3 regions of the Cetobacterium somerae genome follow, and region 1 is predicted to be linked to each of the others. Evidence: riboswitches for the same ligand, from Rfam matches in the RefSeq annotation. Region 1 holds a riboswitch; each other region holds the start of a gene.
What was found. A riboswitch is a leader RNA that binds a small molecule or an ion and turns the genes downstream of it on or off. The one in region 1 is predicted to bind cobalamin.
Positions count from the first base shown of each region.

Region 2: it holds a riboswitch for cobalamin, as region 1 does, so the genes downstream of both, MKD34_RS13045 (hypothetical protein) here and MKD34_RS11360 (cobyric acid synthase) in region 1, are expected to answer to the same signal.
Region 3: it holds a riboswitch for cobalamin, as region 1 does, so the genes downstream of both, MKD34_RS02330 (TonB-dependent receptor) here and MKD34_RS11360 (cobyric acid synthase) in region 1, are expected to answer to the same signal.

Region 1 is NZ_CP092520.1:506,348-514,974, forward strand. Features, by position in the region: gene MKD34_RS11345 (cobyrinate a,c-diamide synthase) at 1-810, opposite strand, end outside; gene cobD (threonine-phosphate decarboxylase CobD) at 810-1,862, opposite strand; gene cbiB (adenosylcobinamide-phosphate synthase CbiB) at 1,884-2,831, opposite strand; gene MKD34_RS11360 (cobyric acid synthase) at 2,831-4,315, opposite strand; cobalamin riboswitch at 4,442-4,619, opposite strand; gene MKD34_RS11365 (hypothetical protein) at 4,825-6,360, shown strand; gene MKD34_RS11370 (PocR ligand-binding domain-containing protein) at 6,410-7,291, opposite strand; gene MKD34_RS11375 (glycerol dehydratase reactivase beta/small subunit family protein) at 7,312-7,638, opposite strand; gene MKD34_RS11380 (diol dehydratase reactivase subunit alpha) at 7,632-8,627, opposite strand, start outside.
Region 2 is NZ_CP092521.1:136,776-145,402, reverse strand. Features, by position in the region: gene MKD34_RS13065 (alpha-galactosidase) at 1-1,683, opposite strand, end outside; gene MKD34_RS13060 (solute:sodium symporter family transporter) at 1,699-3,402, opposite strand; gene MKD34_RS13055 (LacI family DNA-binding transcriptional regulator) at 3,439-4,458, opposite strand; gene MKD34_RS13050 (sugar O-acetyltransferase) at 4,602-5,222, opposite strand; gene MKD34_RS13045 (hypothetical protein) at 5,348-5,752, opposite strand; cobalamin riboswitch at 5,847-6,018, opposite strand; gene MKD34_RS13040 (HAD-IIA family hydrolase) at 6,082-6,858, opposite strand; gene MKD34_RS13035 (MgtC/SapB family protein) at 6,855-7,373, opposite strand; gene glpQ (glycerophosphodiester phosphodiesterase) at 7,394-8,431, opposite strand; gene MKD34_RS13025 (TRAP transporter large permease) at 8,476-8,627, opposite strand, start outside.
Region 3 is NZ_CP092519.1:520,240-528,866, forward strand. Features, by position in the region: gene MKD34_RS02310 (flavodoxin) at 1-244, shown strand, start outside; gene MKD34_RS02315 (rhodanese-like domain-containing protein) at 254-547, shown strand; gene putP (sodium/proline symporter PutP) at 871-2,304, shown strand; gene MKD34_RS02325 (methylated-DNA--[protein]-cysteine S-methyltransferase) at 2,319-2,795, opposite strand; cobalamin riboswitch at 2,914-3,082, shown strand; gene MKD34_RS02330 (TonB-dependent receptor) at 3,109-5,010, shown strand; gene MKD34_RS02335 (ABC transporter substrate-binding protein) at 5,098-5,958, shown strand; gene MKD34_RS02340 (apurinic/apyrimidinic endonuclease family protein) at 5,945-6,895, shown strand; gene MKD34_RS02345 (PSP1 domain-containing protein) at 6,964-7,947, shown strand; gene MKD34_RS02350 (tRNA1(Val) (adenine(37)-N6)-methyltransferase) at 7,957-8,627, shown strand, end outside.

The DNA.
Region 1 (8,627 bases):
TACAAGTTCTATTCCCATTCTTTGTAAAAGTTCTAAATTATCCTCGTAGTAAAATGAAAATGCTTTGTCTTTAGCTACTCCTACTTTTAATCCTACATATAGATTCTCTATATCTTTAAAAATATCTACATTTTTTTCTGATTTTTGTAGATTAGCTATCTCTTCTATCTTTTTTAAATCAATAGTTTTTTTTATCTCTTCTTTTAAAATCTCTTTTTTTTCTTTTAAATCCTCAACTTCATCTGCTTGAAGTAATCCTAAGTGTCTACTACTAATTCCTAAATTTTCATCTTTTTTTAAATATCCTAGACATGATATTCCTGTATAATTTTCTATAGCATCTTTTAACATTTCATAGAGTTTTTCACTATTTACTTTATTTATTATAACTCCAGCTATATTAACTCTTGGATCTAAATTTTTATATCCTAAGACTTCTGCTGCAATACTTGTACTTTTTCCTGCTGCATCTACTACTAAGATAACTGGTAAATTTAAAACTCTAGATAAATGAGCTGTACTATAATTATCTAAAGAATTTCCTAAACCATCATAAAGCCCCATAACACCTTCAACAATAGATATTTCTTTACTATGCTTTTCAAAACTATACTTTACGCCCTCTTCTCCCATTAAAAACAAATCTAAATTATAACTTTTATTTCCCGTTATAAATTTATGAAAACTGGGGTCTATATAATCAGGCCCTACTTTAAATGGAGCCACATCTTCAAAAGTAGCCATTAGTCCCATAGATACTGTAGTTTTTCCTATTCCACTTCTTGTTCCTGCTAAAACAAACCCTTTCATTATTTCAGCACTCTCCTTAAAGCCTCTAAAACTTGCTCATTTTTCTTTCTATCTTTTATTGCTAATCTTATATAACTTTCATCTAAAAACATAAAGTTGGAAGCATCTCTTACTAAAACGCCATTCTCTATCATTTTTTTTCTGAAACTTTTAGCATTATCGTTTAATAACTTTACTAATATAAAGTTAGTTTCTGTTGGAGTTACTTCTATATTATCTATTTTACATAACTCTTCATAAAACCATAATTTTTCTTTTTTTATCCAATTTTCTGTTTCATGTATATATAAAGTATCTAAAAGCATGGTTTTTCCTGCTATTTCAGCTACTCCATTAACACTCCAAGGTTCTCTGATATTTTTTATTTCATTTAATATTGCTTCGTCATAAGTTAATCCATATCCTAATCTAACTCCTGGAAGTGCAAAAAACTTAGTTAGAGCTCTTAAAATGAATACATTTTTATGTTTTAACAAAAATGCAGTTTTATCTTTCCAATTATCAACAAACTCTATAAAAGCTTCATCTATAAATAATTTTTTATTTTTTCTTTCTAAAAAATCAGCTAGTTTTTTTATTTTTTCAAGATTCTGAAATTTTCCTGTTGGATTATTTGGATTACACATAACGACAACATCTTCATCTGTTATAAAGTCTAATAACATATTTTCATTTAAAGAAAAATCTTTGCTCAACGGAAAAAATTTAACATCTCTTCCTGCAGCTCTAGCAGCTCTTTCATACTCTGCGAAAGTTGGTGCAATTATTAAAACCTTTTTAGCTTTTACTGCCTTCATATATAGAAATAGAACCTCTGTAGCACCATTTCCTACAACTACATTATCTATATGACAATTATTGTAATTTCCAATAGCTGTCCTTAACTCCACGTAGTCTATATCTGGATATTTTTCTAAAGTTTCAAAATTTTCTATAACTGCCTTTTTAAAACTACTTGGAACTCCTAAGGGATTTATATTAGAACTATAATCTAAAACTTCTATCCCATTATCTCTTTTTAGTTTATATATATTTCCACCATGTAAATCCATATTACTTCACTTCCTATTATCTTATACTAGTTTAATAAATGCTGTAAACAAAACTATTCCTACAAAAGATGTCATAAACATTATCTTATAACATTTTTTTATATCTTCACATTGAAACTCTTTTAATTTATCTCCTATTGTAGGTTTTTCAAAATATTTTCCAAAATATTTTGTTTTACCACCAAATTGAACCCCTATAGCTCCTGCAAAAACTGCCTCTGGATGCCCTGAATTTGGACTTGAATGATTTTTTCTATCTCTAAAAAATATTTTTAATGGCTTTTTTATTCCCATTCCTAATAAAAATGTTGCAATTGGAATTATTATTAGACCAGATAATCTCGCTGGAATAAAATTAAAGAAATCATCTACTTTTGCTGAAACCATCCCAAAATCTATATATTTATCATTTTTATATCCAACCATTGAATCAAGAGTATTTACTGCTTTATATCCCATTGCTAAAGGCAATGCCATTGAAACTCCATCAATTAATATAAAGCTTCCTAAAAATGCATAAAACATAGGTGCTATAATTCCATCAACACTATTTTCGGCTATAGTCTCCATTGTACTTCTTACAACTTGTACTTCATCCATCTCACCTGTATCTCTACTAACTAAATAAGAAAGCTCTTTTTGTGCTTTTTGTAAATCTCCACTTTTTAAAATTTTATAAACTTTAATCCCTTCAGCACCTAAACTTTTCGTTGCCAAAGTTGTGTATAGAAAGAAAATTTCTAAAAATTCAGATATTCTAGCTATATAATATGACAACACTACTGTTGAAAGTATTACTATAAAAGCTAATACTCCTCCCCATACTTTTTTATTTTTTAATGAATAAATCTTATTTTCAATAAACGTTATATATTTTCCTATAAATCTAACTGGATGTGGAAACCAATATGGATCCCCTAAAATTAAATCTAACAAATAAGCTATCCATATTTTTAAAATGATGCTCATTAGTTCTCCTCCAAAATCTTATAAATAGCTTCCATATCCACATTTTCTCTGAATATTTTTTCTAACTTATCTAACTCTTGAAGTCTATATTCATCAAATGTCATTGTGCTATTTTTCTTTTCCAATCCTTTCTTCTCTCTTATATTGTTTAAAATAAAATCAGTAAACTCTCTATTATCAAAAATTCCATGTAAATATGTTCCAAAAATATTATCTTTTACTGTGGCTACTAATCGATTATCTAAAGTTATAGATTTTTCTTTCCCCTCTGTTACTCCTTGGTGAATCTCATAACCTTTAACTTGAATATCTCCTAATCCTTTTAATAACCCTGTTTCTCCTTTTAATAATCCTGTATACTGTGTTGTTACCTTCTCTTTTTCCATTGTAGTTTCTATGTCTAAAAGTCCTAGTCCTGGAAGTTCTTTTATATCTCCCTCTATTCCATATGGATCTAACACTTTTTCCCCTAAAATTTGAAATCCTCCACATATCCCAATAATAGGAGTTCCTTTTCTAGAAATTTTTATAATCTCTTGTGCAATTCCTTTCTCTTTTATATCTTTTAAATCATCTATTGTATTTTTAGATCCAGGTATAATTATCAGGTCTTCATTTCCTAATTCATGAAATGATGTTACATAATTAACATTTACATCCTTATTTGCTAGTAAAGCATCAATGTCTGTAAAATTCGATATATGTTTTAATTTTATAACCGAAACTGTTATATCTGCCGTTTTTGATTTAATTTTATTAAATTTTTCTGTTACCCCATCCTCATCCTCTATGTCTAGTTCAAAGTATGGCATAACTCCTAAAATTGGAACTCCTGTCAGTTCCTCTATTTTTTCTAATCCTGGTTTTAATATATCAACATTTCCTCTAAACTTATTTATAATTACACCTTTTACTCTAGCTCTCTCTTCTGGTTCCATAAGAGATATCGTTCCATAAATTGATGCAAAAACTCCACCTCTATCAATATCTGCAACTAAAATAACAGGAGCATCAACCATTTCAGCTAATCCCATGTTTACTATATCGTCTTGCTTTATATTTAATTCTACAGGGCTTCCTGCTCCCTCTATAACACATATTTGATTTTCATCTTTAATCGTATTATAAGCTTGAATTATATCTTTTTTTAACTTTGATTTATAGTCTCCGTATTCAAGTCCTCCCATATTTCCAATAGATTTTCCATTGACAATCACTTGAATCCTTCTATCCCCTGTGGGTTTTAATAAAATAGGATTCATTGTATAGTGAGCTTCTATCTCACATGCCATCGCCTGAAGAGCTTGTGCTCGTCCCATCTCATGTCCATCTTTTGTTATATAAGAGTTCAGTGCCATATTTTGAGATTTAAAAGGTGAAACTGTGTATCCATCTTTAAAAAATGCTCTACATAAGCCTGTAACTGTTATACTCTTCCCTGCTCCTGAAGACGTCCCAACAACCATTATGTTCTTATGTTTCATAATATCATTTCTCCTAAATTGTGAAGTTTAGCGGAAATATAAAAAATGCGAAAATGAATAGAATATTGCTAATTAGAATTGAAATTGACAGTTCTAAATACAAATCTGTTCACCGCAGACTTTATATTTTCTTTTATATTCATGGCAGATATCCTGACTCAGATTCATCCTACTCTTAGGCCTTCCCATAAAAACTACAGTGGCTTAGTCTAATTTCGTCCTCCTTACAGTGGCGGGACCGTGTGAGATTTTCACTCAACTTTCCTTTTAATCAAATTATTGAACCATAAATAATATACATATTTATCATAATTATACATAATGATTATGCACAAGTCAACCCTTTTTAAAAGTTTATGTTTAAAAATTAAACTACATATGCATAGTATTTTATAGAAATAAATCCAAACAAAATATTTTTGATAAAACTATAATAATAAAAAAGAAAATTAAATTTTATTCGTAGATTAAATGTGACATATTAATTTTTTATAAGGGAGTGATTAAATATGAACGATGTTAAAACAAATAAACAACCTCTTATTATAGAGGACAAAATTATTAATGTTCCTCCTATGTTTGCAGAGATTTTTGCATTAAATCCTAAAAATCTTAAAAAATGGCTAGTTGGAGCAAAAAATTCAAATAAGTCTTACGAAGATCTTAAAGTAAAAGATATTTTAAATACAAAAGTTAATGCTGCTGTCAATGATGAAGCATTCCTTTTAGATGTAACGTTTGGAAATACAACACATAAATTATATTTAAAAAAACCTCAAACAAATAAAGGATTAGATTTTATATTAACAGAAGGTGATAAATTTAAAATCGAAACAAATTTACATCTTACTGAGATAAATGATAAAAAATGTAATATACATCTTGAAACAACTTTATTAGAAAGTAAACATAGCTTTCACCCTATAACATCTTTTGAATTAAAATACTTTTTTAGAAAAAGTTTATCAAACTTCATAGAAGAGTGTGAAAAAAGTTATAGCACTTTTGAAAGCGAAGAAAAAACTGTCGAAGCTGAAGTTTTAAATTTTTATCAAGGTAATATCACTGCTTTCAATTCTTTGATTGAACCATTAAAAAATGATTTAGGAGAAGACTCTTACCTAGATATCCAAAAAAAATTAAAAACTTTAGGCATGAATACATCTGATCAAGTTAGTAAAATATTTACAAATTTAGTAAATATCATTCCTACTGAAGATTTATCTTTAATTAATGATAAAGTAATTCAATTTATTAAAGAGCACATATTTATTTTAAAAGGTATCACTAAAAAAAATAATGCCGAAAATTTAAAAGATATAAATACAGTTACTAAATTGCAATTAGATAATATAAATTTTATTGTTCCTCAAATATTAAAAGACATAGATTCTAATAAAATTGTTGAAATTGAAAACCAACTAAATACTCTTCTTTCATCTATTGTTAAAGAAGTTGAAGGCATCCTTGAAGAAATTAAAAATAAAATTCCTCCACAACACTTTAAAGATTTTGAAGTTGGATTTATAAATATTCTTAAAACTGATGTAGATTCTGCACAATCTTTATTTGATAAAATTATTTCTGGAAATGCAAAGTTTACAGATTCAGAAACTAAAATTTTAAATGGATTAAAAGAATCTATTAATAAGGTAGAGACTACTGTTAATAATAGAGATAACCAAGCTTATATTTCTGTTTTAAATATGATTGAAAAATCTTTAGAACAACTTGAACAAGATATGAAAACTATTAGTTCAAATATAACAGCTGAGAAAATAGAGTCTACAAAAACTCTAATAAAATCTACAACTGATACTTCATACAAATCTTTAACAAGCTTCTTATCTAATATGACTCCTGAAAATTTAGCAAACAACAAAGAAGTTGTTAATCAAAAAATAGAAGAAATTTTAGAAAGATACGTTAAAGCTATCAAAATAATCTCTCCTTCGATACCTGATGAAAAACTTTCTATTATGAGAGAAAAAGTTAAAAATATACTTACTAAAGAATACGAATCTTTCTGTATTATAAATAAATAAATAAATAAAAGTATCAAAAAATGCAGCTCAATTATAGCTGCATTTTTTATTATTTTTGAAAAAGATCTCTATATTCTTTAGGACAAATTCTTTCATATTTTTTAAAAACTTTTGTAAAATAGCTACTATCTTCAATTCCTATTTCATTTGATATTTCTGATAAAGACTTACTCGTAATCTCTAAAAAATGTTTAGCCTTCTCAATTTTTTTTATAAGAATATATTCTTTAAAAGTTTTTCCTGTTTCTCGTTTAAAAACTCTACTAAATTGAGAAATACTTAAATTACATAATCCTGCTACATCTTCTAAATGAATATTTTCTTTAATATTTTCATTTATATAAGTTACTGCTGAAGAGATTTGAGAATGGCTATATTCTACTCTCTCCTCTTTTATATTATTTTCAATAATATGATTATACCATTTCTTACTTTTAATACAGTCACTTATATAAACTGATGTATAATGTAAAATACTTGCAATACTCTGGAGTTCATTATATTTCACTTTTTTTAGAAAGCCATAATTTTCAACAATTTTTTTTATATTAAACTCTTTTCCTACATTTTCAACTAATATATCCTCTAATTCAAACGTTTCTTCATCTTCTAAAAGTATTTGACCAACTAAAAATGCTCCTATTAATTCACTTTGATAAATAATAGGGATTATCATATCTACTAATCCAGCATGGCATCTATAAATATATGGTTTTAATGATAAAAATGCTTTACTTAAAGCTTTTACATCACATTTTTCACAAAACGAACTAAGCTCTTTATTTTTTCTAAAAATCTTACAAAACTCTGAGTAGTTACTTTTTTCCGTTAAATAATTGCCTTCATCATCTACAATTACTACAGCCATTTTAGTCATATCTACTATCTCTTCCTGAATTTTTAATAGTTCTTTTTTATATTTATGAAGCATACCTCACACCTTTCGTTTTATCATAATTTTTTTAAGGGCAATCCTTTTAATAGTCTCGCTGCATTTTGACCAAAAATTCTTAAATTTCTTTTAGAGCTTTCAATACTTTCTCTTAGTATATATTTTTTTGTATATTTCTTTTGATTCAAAAGTATCTCTCCATCTGAATTAATACCTATTCCTATCTCAAATCTTCCATTTACATAAGACTCTTTATCTATCTTTTCATCTTCTAAAAACTTTAAAATATAAGGAACTCCCTCTTCTTCTATTCCAAAAAATATCTCCTCTATATCAATCACATTTATAATATTTGAACATACTATGTCTATTCCATTTTTTAGCATTCTCTATCACCTAAAACCAATCCTGTTGCCACTGCATTTCTAGGTCCTTCTGTTCCCCTTATATTTCCACAACCAGCAACCACACCATATTTAGAAAGAGCCTCTGTTATCATCTCTGGTATTTCAAAGTCAAGAGCTGAACCGCCAACAATTATTACAAATTCAAAATCTCTAATATTTTTAGTTAACGATATTTTTCTTAAAGCTCTTTTAGAATTTGTTACAAAAACTCTTTTTTTACTCTCTCTTCTAATTTCTCTAATTCTCTCCATAGTGTTTTGAATATCGATTGGAATAAGCTCTCCATTTTTTACCAACACATTTTTTGCATACAAATTTGGCGACAATGGATCATTAAAAAATTGTACGCTTCCATCTTCATATCTTATATGAAAGAAAGACTCTACTTTTGCTAATGGATATTTTTTTATATCTTCAGCTAAATTAAAATTTTCAATTCCAAGTTCTTTTTGAATCAATAAAGTTACCATATTTCCTGCCCCAGCTAAATGTGTATGAGATTTTCTTCCAATTTTGTCAATACTACAAGCATCTGTAGATCCTGCTCCAATATCAATTATTGCCAATGGTTTTCCTGTTCCAGGAGTAGTTAAAGCTCCTTTTATAGCCATATCTGCTTCAACTCCACCAACTTCAACTTCAATACCTAATTCACTCTTTATCAATTTTGCCAAATTTTCCATTTGATTTTTCTCAGTTCCTACCATTACTGCTAAACCTACAGCATTTTCAAGCATAAACTCTCCAGCTAAGCCACCTTTTATTCTTTGAGGAACAAAAGTGTCAACTGCTAATAAATCTTTTATTTTTATATCCTGTATACTCTCACCTGTAAATTTACTCATAGTATTTTTTACATTTCTCAGCATTCCACCTACGTTTGTTCCATCTTCACCAAAAATATCTTGTACATTTAAAGTAGATATTTTATCCATGATTTTTTGAGCGCCCTCTTGTATACCTACTTC
Region 2 (8,627 bases), on a different replicon from region 1:
AATTTTAATTCTTTCCACTGCATCTGTGTCATCGCTTGTCCATGCTTGTGGCATATAATAAAGCATTCCAGAATCAAATCTATTTCCTCCACTTGCGCAAGATTCAAATAATATTTCAGGAAATTCTGAAGTTAACTTTTCCAACAACTCATATAATCCTAAAATATATCTATGAAAAACCTCTCCTTGATTTTGAGAATCTAAAACTTCTGACCAAACTTCAGTCATTGGTCTATTCATATCCCATTTTATATAAGATATTTTAGAATTTTTTAAAATTTTAGAAATTTTTTCATAAAGATAATTACGAACGTCCTCTCTTCCTAAATCTAAGGTATGTTGATTTCTACTTGGAGTATTAACTCTTTTAGGAGCTTGTAGTATCCAATTTGGATGATTTCTATAAAGTTCACTATCTTTATTAACCATTTCCGGTTCAAACCAAAGTCCAAATTTAATTCCCATTGCTTCGACTTTTTTAGATAATCCTTCCACTCCACTTGGAATTTTTTCTAAATTACTCCACCAATCACCAAGACCAGCTTTATCATGGTTTCTTGCTCCAAACCACCCATCATCTAAAACAAATAACTCAACACCTAATTCCTTTGCTTTACTAGCTATATCTAAAATTTTCTCTTCATTAAAATCAAAATATGTAGCTTCCCAGTTGTTTAAAAGAATTGGCCTAACTTGATCTCTCCAAACACCTCTTGCTAATCTTTCTCTATAAAGTCTGTGATAATTTAAACTTAGACCATTCATTCCAGAATTAGAATATGCCATTACTACTTCTGGACTTTGAAACTCATCATTCTTCAATAAAGTCCATTGAAAATTAAAAGGATTTATACCAATGGATACTCTTAATTTGTTATAATGATTTTTCTCTACAACCTCAATGTGATTTCCACTGTAAACTAAATTAAATCCATAAACTTCTCCACTGAATTCAGTTGTCTCTTTTCTTTTTAAAGCTATAAATGGATTACTATTTACACTGCTTGTTCCTCTTTTACTATCTATAACAAACTTATTTTGATTTATCTCTGTTATTTCAATATGTCTTTCTCTTGCCCAAGCTCCAGACAAATGAACTATTTGAAAATTTGGTTCTTTAAAATCAATAGAAGCACTTAAAAATCTTTCTAAAACAAGTTTTTCATCAGAGTTATTTTTTATATGAGCATTTCTAGAAATTACATCATAATTCTTAAATATAGTATAACTTAAAGTTAATACTGCTCCAATAGTTTCATCTTTCAAATAAATCTTTAAAGTTTTAGCTTCATCTTTACTTTCAACATAAGTGTTTGGAAGATTTCTTAGATTCACTTTTCCCTCTATAACTTCATATGAATCATATACAAAATTTGTAACTCTACTTCCATTTTCTTGTAAAACTACTATAGCGGGCTCTCTATAATCACCATTTCCATAGCTTGGATACTCTTGTGGCAAGATATCCTTACAAAATCCTCTTCTATGCTCCAAACAATTTGGAGTTACAGGCACTTCTGCTGCAGTCACTTGGATTATATGTTCATAAGAATTCCTAGGTATAAGTTTCTTTCCAAAATATATATGCCCCAAGGTTCCATCTTCTAAAACTTTAAGTATATAACTAATATTATTATTATATAGATGAAACTCTAAATTATTTTTATTTACTAATATGTTCATTTAATCCTACTCCTCCTAAGCTTCTGCTCTTTTTTCTATTTTAGATTTTTGTCTATATTTTCTAATAGATATAACTAATAATGCTGTAATAGTCCATAATAAACCTAAACCTTTTTGTAATCCTTGAAAGTTTAAACTTGCTAATCCAAGTTTTGAAAAAATTATATAAAATGATAACATTACAGCTATTATTATTACTCCAGCTTCATATTGATATTCCCACGGTGTAATTTCTACTACATTTTTATTTACTAAAACATATGGAGTCTCTCTTGGTTTTATTTTTCCAATAACTAACATAATCCCACAACTTATAATAAATAATATTGTTAATTGATGTAAGAAATGTAATTCAGGTTTTATTATAAGTTGTAATACCGCGTACGATGATACGAAAAACACTAATGATACTTTTGCTGCTATTGCAGGAACATATTTTGTCATATAACCGATAAATATAATTGTAAAGATTGGTACATTAAAGAATCCGTTAACAATTTGTAAATATTGAAATAATCCTTGAGGTGCATTCATAATCATGGGAGCTATTAGCATGGAAATTAGTGCAATAATACTACCAAATATTTTTCCTTTTGACACTATTTCAGCATCTGTTTTATTTCTTCCAAAAACTGGTTTATAAACATTTAAACAAAATAATGTGGATGCACTATTTAAAACACTATTATAAGTACTTAAAACTGCTCCAAACATAACTGCTGCAAAGAATCCTACAAAATATTTAGGCATTAAATCTTTTATCAAATGAGAGTAAACTAAATCAGGTGCTGTATAACTTTCTCCATACATATGGAAAGCAATAATACCTGGAACGATTACTATAAGTGGTGTAAAGATTTTTAATAATCCTGCTAACATAACTCCCTTTTGTCCCTCTTTTAAGTTTTTAGCACCCAATGCTCTTTGAATAATTCCTTGATCAGTTCCCCAATAGTAAAGATTAACTAAAAGCATACCTGTAAAAAGAGTTGTAAATGGAACTGGATCAGAACTAGATCCAATAGCATCAAATTTTTCTGGATGAGCTACAACTAAATCTCCTATTCCTTTTAAAACAGAACCACCTCCAATATATTTAAACCCAAAATATGGAACAGATAATCCCCCAATTATAAGTCCAATTCCATTTAGAGTATCTGAAAAGGCAACTGCTTTCAATCCTCCAAAAATAGCGTAAATTGCACCAATAACTCCTATTGCCCAAACTGTTATCCAGATTCCAGTACCATAAGAAACCCCCAAAATTCCTGAGATATCAAAAAGTTGACTCATTACCAAAGCTCCTGCATAAAGTGTAGGTGGTAATCCATTTAAAACATAACTAATTAAAAATAAATATGTTACAAACTTTTTAACTCCTGGATCAAAACGGTCTTCTAAAAATTCGGGAATTGTAGTTAGTCCTCCTTTTAAATATCTTGGAACTAAGAACATAGCAACTAAAACTAAAGTAATTCCAGACCCTACTTCCCATCCCATAACTGACATATTATGTGTATAAGACTGTGCACTCATACCTGCAAAATTTGCTGGACTCAAATTAGTCAACATTAAAGATCCTGCTATAAATCCCGCTGTTAAACTTCTTCCTCCTAAAAAATAACCATCATTAGTATCTAGAGTTTCTCCTTTAGTTTTATAGTAAGTTATAACTGCAACTAAAGCAGTAAAAAAAATAAAAGATAAAAACATTAACATAAAACAACACTCCCCTTTACTTTATTTTAAAAAATTTTAATCTTCGAAATAATCACTCATATTTTCAACTAATTTTGTTTTGGTATATTCAACTGTACTTGTTATTGAATCTGAAATTAAAAACTCTATACTTTTTTTAGCTGTATCTTTTAACATTGGAGAAACCGTTTTTAGTCCCATTGGAACTGTATATTTTAAATTATCAAAACCCCAAATTTCTAACTTTTTATAATCTATTTTCTCTTCGTTTAAAGCTCTAATAACCCCAAAAAGCATATTATCCGAAGCTGAAAAAATCGAATCAAACTCTATTTTATTTTTTAAAACCTTTTTCATATTTTCGTAAGCTTTTTCTTTTGAATAATCAGATTCATATATTAAATTTCTATCTATAGTAATAGATCGATTATTTAATGCGTCTACGTATGCTCGTTCTCTCTCTAAACCTGAAAGTTTTTTCATATCTCCTGAAAAGAATAAAACTTTATTATTGTTTTTATTTAGAATTTTTTCCATAACTGCGGTCGCTCCACCATAATCATCCGTATTCATGTACAGTGTTTGCTTAGCTTTGTGGTTTAATTTTGTATCATAGTCAACTACCACAACTTTGTATTCACTTTCTATCATTTTTTCTAAAAATAAATTATTTTTTAAAAATCCAATAAATATTCCACTACAAACATTCCCATTTTTAAAAAATGTTTCTATTCTTTTTTCATCATTAGAATCCTTAATATAATCAACCAAAATTTGATGATTTTTTAAGAACGCCTCTTTAACAACTGTATCTGTAAAATTCATAAAATATGCAGTATCCATAGCTGTCGTTCTATTTATCATATTTGGTTCATATATAAAAATCCCAATAACTTTATTTTTTTTTCCTGCTAATGTTTGAGCATTTAGATTTGGAATATAATTATACTCATCTATTATTTTTAAAATTTTTTCTCTATTTTTTTTACTTACATTCGGATGATTGTTTAAAACTCTTGAAACAGTACTTCTTGAAACTCCTGCTATTTCAGCAATTTTTATGCTATCTATTTTCAATTAAATTCTCCTTTAAAAATTGGACAGCTGTCCAAAACTTGATTAAAAAAATATTATGTTCGTATTATATATTATTTCTATAAAAATAAAACATTTTTATAGAAATAATTTGAAAAGTTTTTTAACTTAGGTAAAAAAAGGTTTTATTTACAAGCTATATCAATTTTCATATCTTTATAATAATATTCAAAATCATTTTTATTAATAGGTCTTAAAATTTTACATGGATTTCCTACAGCTACAACATTTGAAGGAATATCTTTAGTTACAATACTTCCTGCTCCAATAACTGAATTATCTCCAATAGTAACTCCAGGTAATACAATTACTCCTGCTCCAAGCCAAACGTTATTTCCTATAGTTATTGGAAGATTATACTGAGCTTGTTGTCTTCTTAAATCTGGATGAATAGGATGAGTCCCTGTGCATAAAGTTACATTTGGAGCAAATAAGACATTATCTCCCACATGTATAGGACAATCATCAACTAAAGTTAAACCGAAATTGGCATAAACACTTTTTCCAAAATGAACAAATTTTCCCCCCCAATTAGCATGAAAAGGTGTTTCTATATAACAATTTTCCCCAATTGATCCAAACATCTTTTTAAGTAACTCTTGCTTTTTATTTTGCTCGCTTGGACGAGTGTTATTATAATCAAATAATCTATCTAACTGTTCCATTTGCTCTTTTGCTAAGCTTGCATCATCACAAAAATATAATTTTTTTGTATTCATTCTCACTTTAATCTCTTCAAATTTCATTTTAATTCCCTCCACATTTTTTTAATTTAAATTTTTTAATTTTTTTTGAAAATTTTATATATCAGGATTATACTATAAAATTTTATAAAAAAAAAGAGAGATAAATCTCTCTTTTTGTATTTTTTTCAACTAAAACATTTTTTTTCAAAACTTTTCAAACTATTTTCAACTTTTTTTAAGCTATCTAAAAATACATTTTTTCTATTTATATGATAAATAGCTTGCCTTTTCCATGGATCAACTTCAAATAAATTTTTGCTTAAAGAAGAATAATATTCTTGGCAAAACTTTATATATTCTTTATAAAAAATTTCTAAATTTTTAATTTCTTTATACTTTTTTAAATAAAATAACAATAGCTGTTCTTGAGGTGTCATCTTTACAATATGGCATAAAAATTCCTGCCTTCCTCTCATAGCTGATAAATTTTTTTCTAAAAATTTTGACAAATCTTGATAAGTTTTAAAAGTATGTATAAACTTATCAAATTCCCTAAACTTATTATAATCCCATTTTAAATCTTTACTCATCTTTCTCACTCCCTCGAACGTAGAGAAGAAGACAAAAAATCTATTGGATATATTATCCTTTAGATTTTTTTACACACTTGTCCACTCCTAACAATTTTTGTGTAGTTTTTAGGTAAGTCTCCTGACTTAGAATCACTTTACTCCTATCCTTCCCAGATTTTATTCCAGTGGCTATATAGTTTCATCCTCATTACAGTAGCGGAGGCTGTGTAGGATTTACACCTACTTCCTTGTTATGCCTAAGCACCTAAAAAACTTTTATTTAGTTTTATAATAATTGTATATCGCATTTTGAATTATTTGTCAATTCTTAAAATTAAAAATAACTCTTATATATCAGCTACACTATCTAATATATAAGTTGGATTATAAACACTTTTACTATCCCTTTTAGCTTCTCCTGTTAAAACTAATATTGTGTCACAGCCATTAATATACCCCGAAGCGATATCAGTATATAGTCTATCCCCCACTATTACTACTTCATCTTTTAATAAGTTTAAATTTCTTAGTGCGTAATCAAGCATAGCTTTTTTAGGCTTTCCAAAATATTTAGGAATTTTTTTTGTACATAACTCAATTATATTACAGATAGCTCTACAGTCTGGTAAAAATACTCCATCCTCTACAGGATAAACTAAGTCTTCATTTGCTGCTAAATACTCTACATTTCTATGTAAAAGTTTACAAGCAATCTCTAACTTTTTATAGCTTAATTCAGAATCAAGTGTTACCACAACTATATCAATTTCAGAAAAGTCAAACTCATCATTTTCATCAAGTATTTGAATCTCTAAATCTTTACAATAATTTTTATAATCCTTTGTCCCCACCATAAATATTTTTTTATCTTTACAACTATTTTTTAAATAATCTGCTAATACTCCCCCAGCAGTTATTATCTCTTTCAATTCAGTTTCTATTCCCAGTTTTGTAAATTTTTCGATATAGCTCTTTGGATTTTTAGAGGAATTATTCGTATAAAACCCTATTTTCTTTCCACATTTTCGTAATTCCTCAATTTTTTCTTTAGCTCCTGGTATTAGAACATCCCCTAAAACTATTGTTCCATCTATATCAAATAAGTATCCTTTATAATCTTTCATTTTTGCTCCTCTTTTGTTAAATTACTTTTAGTTGCTTTTTTATTTCTTACCATGGTTATAACTTTTCTTTCTAGTATTTTCATTACTATTAAAGTTATAACAACAATTAAAAAAGCTGCTACAGATAAAAATACAAATCCATATCCAATTGCCAATCCAATTGCTGCTGTTATCCATAAAGTAGCTGCTGTTGTTATTCCTGAAACCTTATCGTTTGAATAAACTATTGCTCCTCCCCCTATAAATCCTACTCCAGTTACAACTTGAGCTGATAGTCTTGTAATATCTAATTTATAACTTTCTATGAGGTTAGGTTGGGAAGATATCAAATTTATTTGCCTTATTAACAGCTCCTCTTGTAAAAGAGCAATTGTTGTAGCTCCTAAACATACCAATATTAAGGTTACAAACCCTGCTGATTTATTTTTTAACTCTCTTTCTAATCCTATACAACCTCCAAATATTGAAGAAACTGTCAATCTAAATAGTATCTCTGTCAATCCTATCCCAGTCATAATTATCCCTCATTTTATATTTATTTATTTTGATTTGCTATAAACTGAACTCCTAAATCTGGAAAATCTGTAAATACCCCTGTAGAATTAGTTTGGTTAAATATGATTTCAAACATCTCATCTATATTATCTACATAGTTTGGTAAAGCATCTTTTCTAATTGTATACGGATGTAATTCTAACCCATTTTTTCCAATATATTCTACTAATGGAGTTACTTTTATATCTCCTTTTTTAGAATTATCTCCATCTACTAGCATGTACCATGCTGGACCTATTCCATCAGCATATTTTGATAATTCTTTCACTCCCTCTGGAGTAAACATCCAATCATAATTATAGTTTATCCACTCACCTTTTTTATTTTTTTCCATAGTTTCATTCCAATCAGTATATGCAACTAACTGAACTAATTTTAAATCCATCCCCATCTCTGGCATAAGTTCATTTTTAACTCTTTTTAACTCATTAAAATCAAAAACTTGGAAATAAATGGGGTCATTCTTACTTGTATAACCATACTTTTTTAGAATTTGTAAAGTTTCTTTAGCTATATCTTTTCCCTCTTGATGATGTAACCAAGGAGCTTTAATTTCTGGATATATTCCAATTCTTTTCCCTGTTGTTTTTTCTAGTCCTTGAATAAACTCTAATTCTTCTTCTAAAGTATGGATTTTAAATGTTGATTTCCATAAAGGGAATCTTCCCTCGTAAACTAATTTTTCCTCACCATTTTCCACTTTAAAATTTTCAGTCATATTTAAACCTTTTATTTCAGCTAACGTAAAATCCATTACATAATATCTACCATCTTTTCTTGCTCTATTTGGATATTGCTTAGCAACATCTGTAAGTTGGTCTAAAAAATGATCATGTATTACAATTACTTTATTATCCTTAGTCATAGCCAAATCTTGTTCTAAATAATCTGCTCCTTGACCAAAAGCTAAAGCCTTTGACTCAAGTGTATGTTCTGGTAAATAACCACTTGCTCCTCTATGTGCTATTATAATTTTTTTATCATTTTGTGAAAAAGTCGCTAAAGATAATCCTACCATACTAAGTGCTAATAATATTTTTACGTTCATCTGACCTCCATGGATTACATTAATAGATTTGGTATATATAGTGCTATCGTCTCCGAATAAGTTAAGATAGCTAAAACTACTAACAATGCTAAAATAAATGGTAATACCTCTTTTACAAACTCATCGAGTTTTACACCAACTATAGTACATGTTGTAAACATCATTG
Region 3 (8,627 bases), on a different replicon from region 1:
AGGAAATCAATTTGCATTTGGTGAGTCGTACGTTGGAGCAATGAGAAAATTATATGATGCAGTTATAGCTAAAGGTGCTAAGGTAATAGGATTTACTTCAACAGAAGGATATAGCTATGAAGAAACTGAATCAGTTGTAGACGATAAATTTATTGGTCTTGCTTTAGATGAAAGTAATCAAGATAATGAAACACCGGATAGAATTAAAGCTTGGATAGAAGAGATTAAACCTCTATTTAATTAAGGAAAAGTTATGAAGAAATATCAAACATTAAATCAAATTGAAGTAAAAGAATTACTAGTACAGAAGAATACGGTACTTTTAGATGTACGAACAGAAGATGAATACTGGGAAGTATCGGTAAAAGATAGTTTAAATATTCCACTTCATGAATTAGAAGAAAGAGTTGTTGAACTGGATAAGAATAAGACATATATAACTTTTTGTAGAAGTGGAGTTCGTTCTAAAACAGCAGCTTTAATTTTATTAGAAGAGGGATTCACAAAAGTTTTTAATTCTCAAGAGGGAATATTAACTTGGAAATAAAATTTGACAAAATTATTTTCATATGTTACTATAATGAAAATAAAAAATTAAAGGAGAGTTCTAATGAGAAAAGATCAAGTTATTTCAAATAATGTAAATAGACAACCCATCCCCCCTAGATAGGGATTTGTGTTTTAAGCATTAGTTTATGTTTAGATACAGATCCATTTTGTGTTACGATTTTGGATCTGTATCTAAGGGGAAATAACTTTTAATAAAAGATTATTTTTTAATAGGATTCTTTTGTTGAGGGTCACTTAGGTACAAAACTGTACTTGAGTGACCCTCTTTTATTTTTATTAAAAATTTGGGAGGAGTATAAAATGATAGGAGTAGAAACGTTTATTACATTTGGAGCATATTTATTATTTTTAATAGGAGTAGGAGTTTATTTTTATGGAAAAACCTCCAGTTCTGAGGACTATTTAATAGGTGGAAGAGGAGTAGGGAGTTGGGTAACTGCGCTATCAGCACAAGCTAGTGATATGAGTGGATGGTTATTAATGGGATTACCAGGAGCAGTATATCTTTCAGGATTTGGACAAATTTGGGTTGTAATAGGTTTAACAGCGGGAACATATTTAAATTGGAAATTTATAGCACCAAAACTTAGAGTTGAAACTGAAATAGAAGACACCTTAACTTTACCAACATTTTTAGAAAAGAAATTAAAAGATGATAAAGGAACAATAAGAAAGGTTCTAGCTTTAGGAACACTATTTTTCTTTACAATTTATTCATCATCTGGTTTGGTTGCAGCAGGAAAATTATTTGAATCAATACTTGGAATAGATTATAAAGTTGCCGTAGTAATAGGTGCAGTAACAATAGTTGTGTATACGTTTATGGGAGGGTATTTAGCTTCTTGTTGGACAGATTTTTTTCAAGGTGGGTTGATGTTTTTAGCTATAATAGCTGTTCCATTAGCAGCATATTATAAAATTGGAGATATTGAGACAGTTAGACAAGGAATTGAATTAAAAGGTATTTCATTAGATATATTTAAACAAAATGGAGAAAGTATAGGAATATTAGGAATATTATCTTCTTTAGCTTGGGGTCTAGGATATTTTGGACAACCTCATATTTTAGTTAGATTTATGAGTATAAGTGATGTAAAAGAATTAAAAAAATCTAGAAGAATAGCTATGATATGGGTAATTATCTCTTTAATTGGAGCAATAGCAATTGGACTTTTAGGAATACCACTTTTTAAAAATGTTGCAGAGTTAGGAGGAGATGCAGAAAAAATATTTATCTATATGATAAAAGAGTTGTTTAATCCTTGGGTAGCAGGAATTTTATTAGCTGCAATATTATCAGCAATAATGTCAACGATAGATTCGCAATTATTAGTTTCATCAACTACTTTAACAGAAGATTTTTATAAATATATGAAAAAAGATGTTTCTGATAAAGAGATTATGTGGGTTGGAAGATTGTGTGTTGTTGTAATAGCTTTACTAGCCTTAGTATTTGCATTAAATCAAAATGCTAAAGTACTATCATTGGTAGCTTATGCCTGGGGAGGTTTTGGGACAATATTTGGACCAGCAATAATATCAGTACTTTATTTTAAAAATGTAAATAGTAAAAGTGTTTTATCAGGAATTTTAGTTGGAATGTTTGTATTTTTAATGTGGAAAGTTTTAGGATTAGATAGTTATATGTATGAGTTATTACCAGGATTTTTCAGTAATTTAATAACAGTTTACATAGTGGAGAAAGTAGTTTTTAAAAATGTAGTTGAAGCTTAAAAAAAGGTGCAAAGTTATTTTGCACCTTTTTCTAAATTAAGTAAATGGGATTTTATAGATAATCCATAGGCATATCCAGTAAGTTTACCATTAGAACCAATTACTCTATGGCAAGGAATAACTATAGGAATGGGATTTTTATTGTTTGCTAATCCAACAGCTCTACATGCCTTGGGATTGCCAATAGCAATTGCAATATCCTTATAAGTTTTAACTTCTCCATAAGGAATATTAAGTAATGCTTTCCAAACAGATTTTTGAAACTCTGTTCCAATAGGATTTATTTTAAATGTAAATTTTTTTCTCTTGCCTTTTAGAAATTCATCAATCTCTTTAAAGGACTCTTCTAAAAGTTTTGTAAGTTTAAAAGTTCTGTTTGAAGTAGGTTTGTTAAGGTCAATTTTAACAATTTCATTATTTAATTCTTCAATTTTAAGTAAGCCAAATGGAGTGTCAAAAATATAAAAATAACCTGGGATAATATTTTTCATAAACTCTCCTTAAAAAATTTTATCTAAATTGTACTTAAAAAATATAAATAAATCAAGGTTAATTTAAAATATATTTTGTTCGCTTATTGTTTAAAACTTTTAAAAATGAAGTGATTATAGTATAATAAGATGTTATGGTTTTTATAAATTAAAAGGGAATTAAGTGAAAAGCTTAAACGGTCACGCCACTGTAAAATGGACAAAAATAGATAAGCCACTGGGAAACTGGGAAGGACTATTGGAGGAGGAAGTTGAGTCAGGATACCTGCCATAAAAATAAACTGCGAGTGACAGAATGGGAGGATTAAATTAAATGAAAAAAAGATTTTATATTGCAGGATTAATTCTTGTATCTAGTTTAGCAACGGGACAAGACAAAGTTGTGAAGTTAGAAGAAAGTGTTATAACAAGTGAAAATACAGAGACAACAATAGCAGATATACCAAAAAATATAACTGTATTGACAGGAGAAGAGATAACACAAAGGGGAGCAAAAACAGTAGCAGAAGCTTTAAAATTAGTATCAAGTGTTATTGTAAAAGAGATGGGTGGAGCTGATGCAGCTTTTGATATAAGAGGTCAAGGGCCTACAGCAAAATCAAATGTTATAGTATTAGTTGATGGAGCACCAATTAACTCAATTGATTTATCAGGGTATCAGACAAGTAACATTCCAGTAGATAATATTGAAAGAATTGAAGTAATACCTTCTGGAGGCTCAGTTTTATACGGAGATGGAGCAGTTGGAGGGACAATAAATATAGTAACAAAAGCACCTGAAAATAAAAAAAATTATGGAAGTTTAAATAGTGAGATAGGATCTTATGGATTAAAAAAACAACAAATTACATATGGAACTAAAATAGGAGAAAAGCTTTTAGTTGAAGTAGATTATTTAAAAAGAGAAAAAGATGGTTATAGAGATTATTCTAAAGATAATTTAGAAAGTTTTGGATTTAGAAGTAGATATAAACTTAATGATGGAGAGTTAAAATTTAAATATAATTATTCTAAAAATGAATTTAAAGCTCCTGGATGGTTATTTGGAAGTGAAGTTAGTGATGATAGAACGCAGTCGAATTCAAAAAGATGGAGGGTTGATGGGAAAACCGAGAAGAATAATTTTATGGGAGACTATTTGTATAATATAAACTCCGATTTAGAATTTAAATTGTTAGGAAGATATGCTCATGAGAATTACTCTTCAAACGGAAGTAATTATAAAACAGAGATAAAATATTTAAAACCCCAATTAAGATACTCATATTTAAATGAGAATTATATTGTATTTGGTGGAGATGTTTATGCTGGTGAAACAAAGAGTTACTCTTCGTATGGAGATTCTAAAGCAGAAAAAAATTCTTTAGGTGGATTTATAGTAAATAGTTATACAATTGACAATTTTAGATTTACTCAAGGATATAGAAGACAAAATATTGAATATAAAGGAAAAAATAAAAATTTTTCAGAGAAAAAGTTTAAAGAGGACGCTATAGAATTAACAGGAAGTTATTTATATTCAGATTCAGGGTCTACGTATATAAGTTATACAAAAGGATTTAGAGCACCTAATACAGATGAAATAAATGTTTGGGATGGAGAGTTTAATACTCAAAAAACAGAAACTTATGAAATTGGAGCAAAGGATTTTGTAGGTAACACGTATATTTCAACATCAGTATTTTATATAGAAACAGAAAATGAAATTTTCTATGGAGTAAATAAAAACGATGAGGTTAATAAAAATAGAAATTTAGATGGAACAAGTAAGAGAAAAGGTATAGAGTTTTCTATGGAGCATTATTTTGATAAATTGACAATATCAGAATCAATAACTTATATGAAAACAGAGTTTAAAGAGAGAAAAGATATTCCAGGTGTTCCAAATATAAAGGGAGTTCTAAATTTTAATTATAAATTTAATGAAAAACTAAGCTTCAATAATTCTTGGGAGTATTATGGAAAAGCTTATGATAACGATGATGAAGCTAATGAAAGAGAAAAAACAGATAGTTATATATTGAGTGGATTAACTTTTATATATGATTTCAAAGATGGATTAGTTATAAATGCAGGAATTAATAATCTATTTAATGAAAAATATTATGATTATGTAGGATATAAAAAACCAAGTGAGCAAGACCCTACATTTGGAAAGACATATTACCCTGCACCAGAAAGAAATTATTATATTGGATTTAAATATAGTTTTTAATAAAAAATGCTCTTTTCAAGATATGAGAAGAGCATTTTTTACATATGTGTTATAATTGAAATATATTTTTATAGAAGAGGTGGGCGAGTGTTAAAAAAGATATTTATGTTAAATATAGTTGTATTTTCAATAGGATATTCAAGAATATTAGTAGATGGAATTGGTCGTAAAGTTGAAATTCCTGAAAAAGTAGAAAGAATAATTTCAACAGTTCCATCAAATACAGAGATAATAGTAGATATGGGATTAGTTAATATTTTAGCTGGAGTAGATATATATTCTGAAAAAATATCTAAAGAATTAGAAGGCAAAGGAATTTTAAATACAGATAGATTAAATGAAGAAAAAATAATGGAATTGATGCCGGATTTAGTTATAACATCCCAACATAATCTCTCTAAAGGAAAAGAGAGTTTAAATATTTTTGATGAGGTTGGAATTCCAGTTTATGTAATGAAAACCCCAAATTCATTAGAAGAAGTTAAAAATTCTATAGATGAAATTGGAAATCTTTTAAATGAGAAAAAAAAGAGTGATAATTTAAAAGATAGTTATGTTCAAGAGTTAGAAAAATTAAGATTACAAAATAAAAAGCAAAAGCGAGTATATTTTGAAATTTTAAATAATCCTATATATACAACAGGAGGAAAAACATTTTTGAATGATGTTATAAAAAATGCCGGTGGAAAAAATATATTTGAAAATCAAGAGGGATGGATTTCACCAACTTTAGAATCTATTATTGAAGAAAATCCTGAATTTATATTTGTAGGTGAGGATAGAAAAGAGGTTGTAGAGGACATAAAGACTAGACCAGAATGGCAAGAGATTGATGCTGTAAAAACTGGAAAAGTATATTTTATAGACGAAGGGATTAATAGACCATCAACAAGAGTTTTAAAATCTTTAAAACAGATGAAGGAAGTGCTTTCAAATGATAAGTTTTAGTTTTATTCCTAAAAATGGAGAGGAAGAAAAATTTTTAAAAGTATATAAAAAATTAAAAAACGAAGGTATAACAGGTATAGAAACAATAATCGGGGATCATTTACCTTTGGAAAGTTATGGAAAGTATCCTGTAAAAGGAGTACATCTATTATATTATCCTACTTGGTTAGAATTTTGGAGAGAGGATATGGAAAAGGTAAAAGAAGATTTTTATGATGATGAAGGGATATTAAATTATTATCGTTCTTTTAATAAAGAGATTTTGTTAGAAACTTTTAAAAAACAATTTGAAGATGCTAAAAAAATTAAAGCAAAGTATTTAGTTTTTCATGTTTCACACGTAAGACCTAAAGATATATTTACATGTAACTTTGATTATACATCTATAGAGGTATTAGATGAAACTTTGAAAATTGTGAATGAAGTTTTTAAAGGAGATGGACCTTTACTACTTTTTGAAAATTTACCATGGCCAGGATTAACTTTAAAAGACTACGAATTAACAAAATATTTTTTTGAAAGAGTAAAGTATGAAAAAAAAGGGTTTTTATTAGATTTCTCTCATATAATATGCACAGAAAAAAATATAAAGAGTTTTAAAGAAGCAGATCGATATATTTTGAATAAAATAAAAGAATTAAAAGAACTAAATAAATTTATATATGGTGTTCATATAAATGGAATAGAATTTAAAAATTATTTTGAAAGAGATTTTTCTAACGAAATAAAAGAATGGTCAAGTGAAGATAGAAATGGAAAATTTAAAATTGAGTGGGAACACATGAAAAATCTTGATCCACATAAGATTTATAGAGGGAATTTAAAATCACTATTAAATGAATTACCCAATTTAAAATATATAAATTTAGAGTTAAATTTTCAGTCCTTAGATTATTTAGAAGAGGTCGTTAGAGAACAATTAAATTATATAAAATAAATTCTTAAAAGATAAAAAATATGATATACTTTATATTATAGAATGTTAAGATTTTCGCGGGAGGACAGATGACACAAGGAAATTTAGATATAGATAAAAATATAGATGAAAAAGCAATAAAAGAGAATGAGAATATAAAAGAAGAGACTCAAGAAGAAGTAGTATCAGATCCTAATAAGTTATATAATATATTAGGAGTAATGTTTGAAACAACAAAAAAAAGATACAGCTTTGAAATTGTAGATGAAGTAGAGTATAAAAAAGGAGATAAAGTAATAGTAGATACTATTAGAGGTAAGGAAATAGGGGTTGTTTATGGTGGACCAATGCAACTTCCTGAAAGAGTGCTGGTATTACCACTTAAACCTGTAATAAAAAAAGCTAGTGAAGAAGAGATTCAAAAGTATGAAGTTCTTCGTCAAGAAGCTAGAGAAGCGTTTAAAGTTTGTAAAGAAAGAATTACTCATCATAAATTACCTATGAAATTAATAGAAACAGAATATACATTTGATAAAACAAAGTTAATATTTTATTTCACAGCAGAGGGAAGAATTGACTTTAGAGATTTAGTAAAAGATCTTGCAAATATATTTAAACTAAGAATAGAGTTAAGACAGATTGGTGTTAGAGATGAAGCAAGAATACTTGGAAATATTGGTGTGTGTGGAAAAGAATTATGTTGTAGAACATTTATAAATAAATTTGATTCAGTATCAATAAAAATGGCTAGAGACCAAGGGTTAGTAATAAATCCTACTAAAATATCAGGTGTATGTGGAAGGTTACTTTGCTGTATAAATTATGAATATAAGCAATATGAAGAGGCTTTAAGAGTTTATCCTGCTGTAAATCAGCTTGTTAAAACTCAAAAAGGAGAGGGAAAAGTAACGAGTATAAGTCCGTTAAATGGATTTTTATATGTAGATGTTGAAGGAAAAGGAATTATGAAGGTTCTTATTGATGAGATAAAATTTAATAAAAAAGAAGCAAAGAAATTACAGAATGTTTTATCAACAGAAGAGCTACAGCATAAGGTTTTAGAAAAGGAGTAATAAAAGAAAATGATTTTTGAAAATGAAGATATAGCTAATATTTGTGAAGGATACACTTTAATTCAAAAAAAAGAAGGATTTAGATTTGGAACTGATGCGGTTTTATTAGCTAATTTTTTCAATGGAAAGAAAAATTCTAAAATATTAGAAATTGGAACAGGAAATGGTATAATTCCAGTATTGTTATGTGCTAAAGATAAAATATCTAAAATAAAAGCGGTAGAGATTCAAAAAGAAATTGCAGATTTAGCAATTAGAAATGTTAAAAGAAATGGATTAGAGGATAGAATAGAAGTTGTTAATATGGATATAAAAAATATCCAAGAAGGAAATACATATGATTATATAATTTCAAATCCACCATATATGGTTTTAGATGGAAAAGAAATTAATGATAAAGATATAAAAAGTATAGCAAGACATGAAATAAAGCTTAACTTGAAAGAGTTTATAGCAAATGCTAAAAGATTATTAAAACCAAGAGGTGAGCTTTTCATGGTACATAAAAGCTATAGATTTTTAGAAATTTCAGAAGAGCTTATAAAAAATGGATTTTCAGTTAAAAGAGTTAAATTTGTTCATTATTCAAAAGATAAAGATTCAAGTATTGTTTTAATTGAAGCTAGCAAAGGGAGAAAAAACATATTAAAAATTGAAACTCCAATTTTTTTAAACGATAA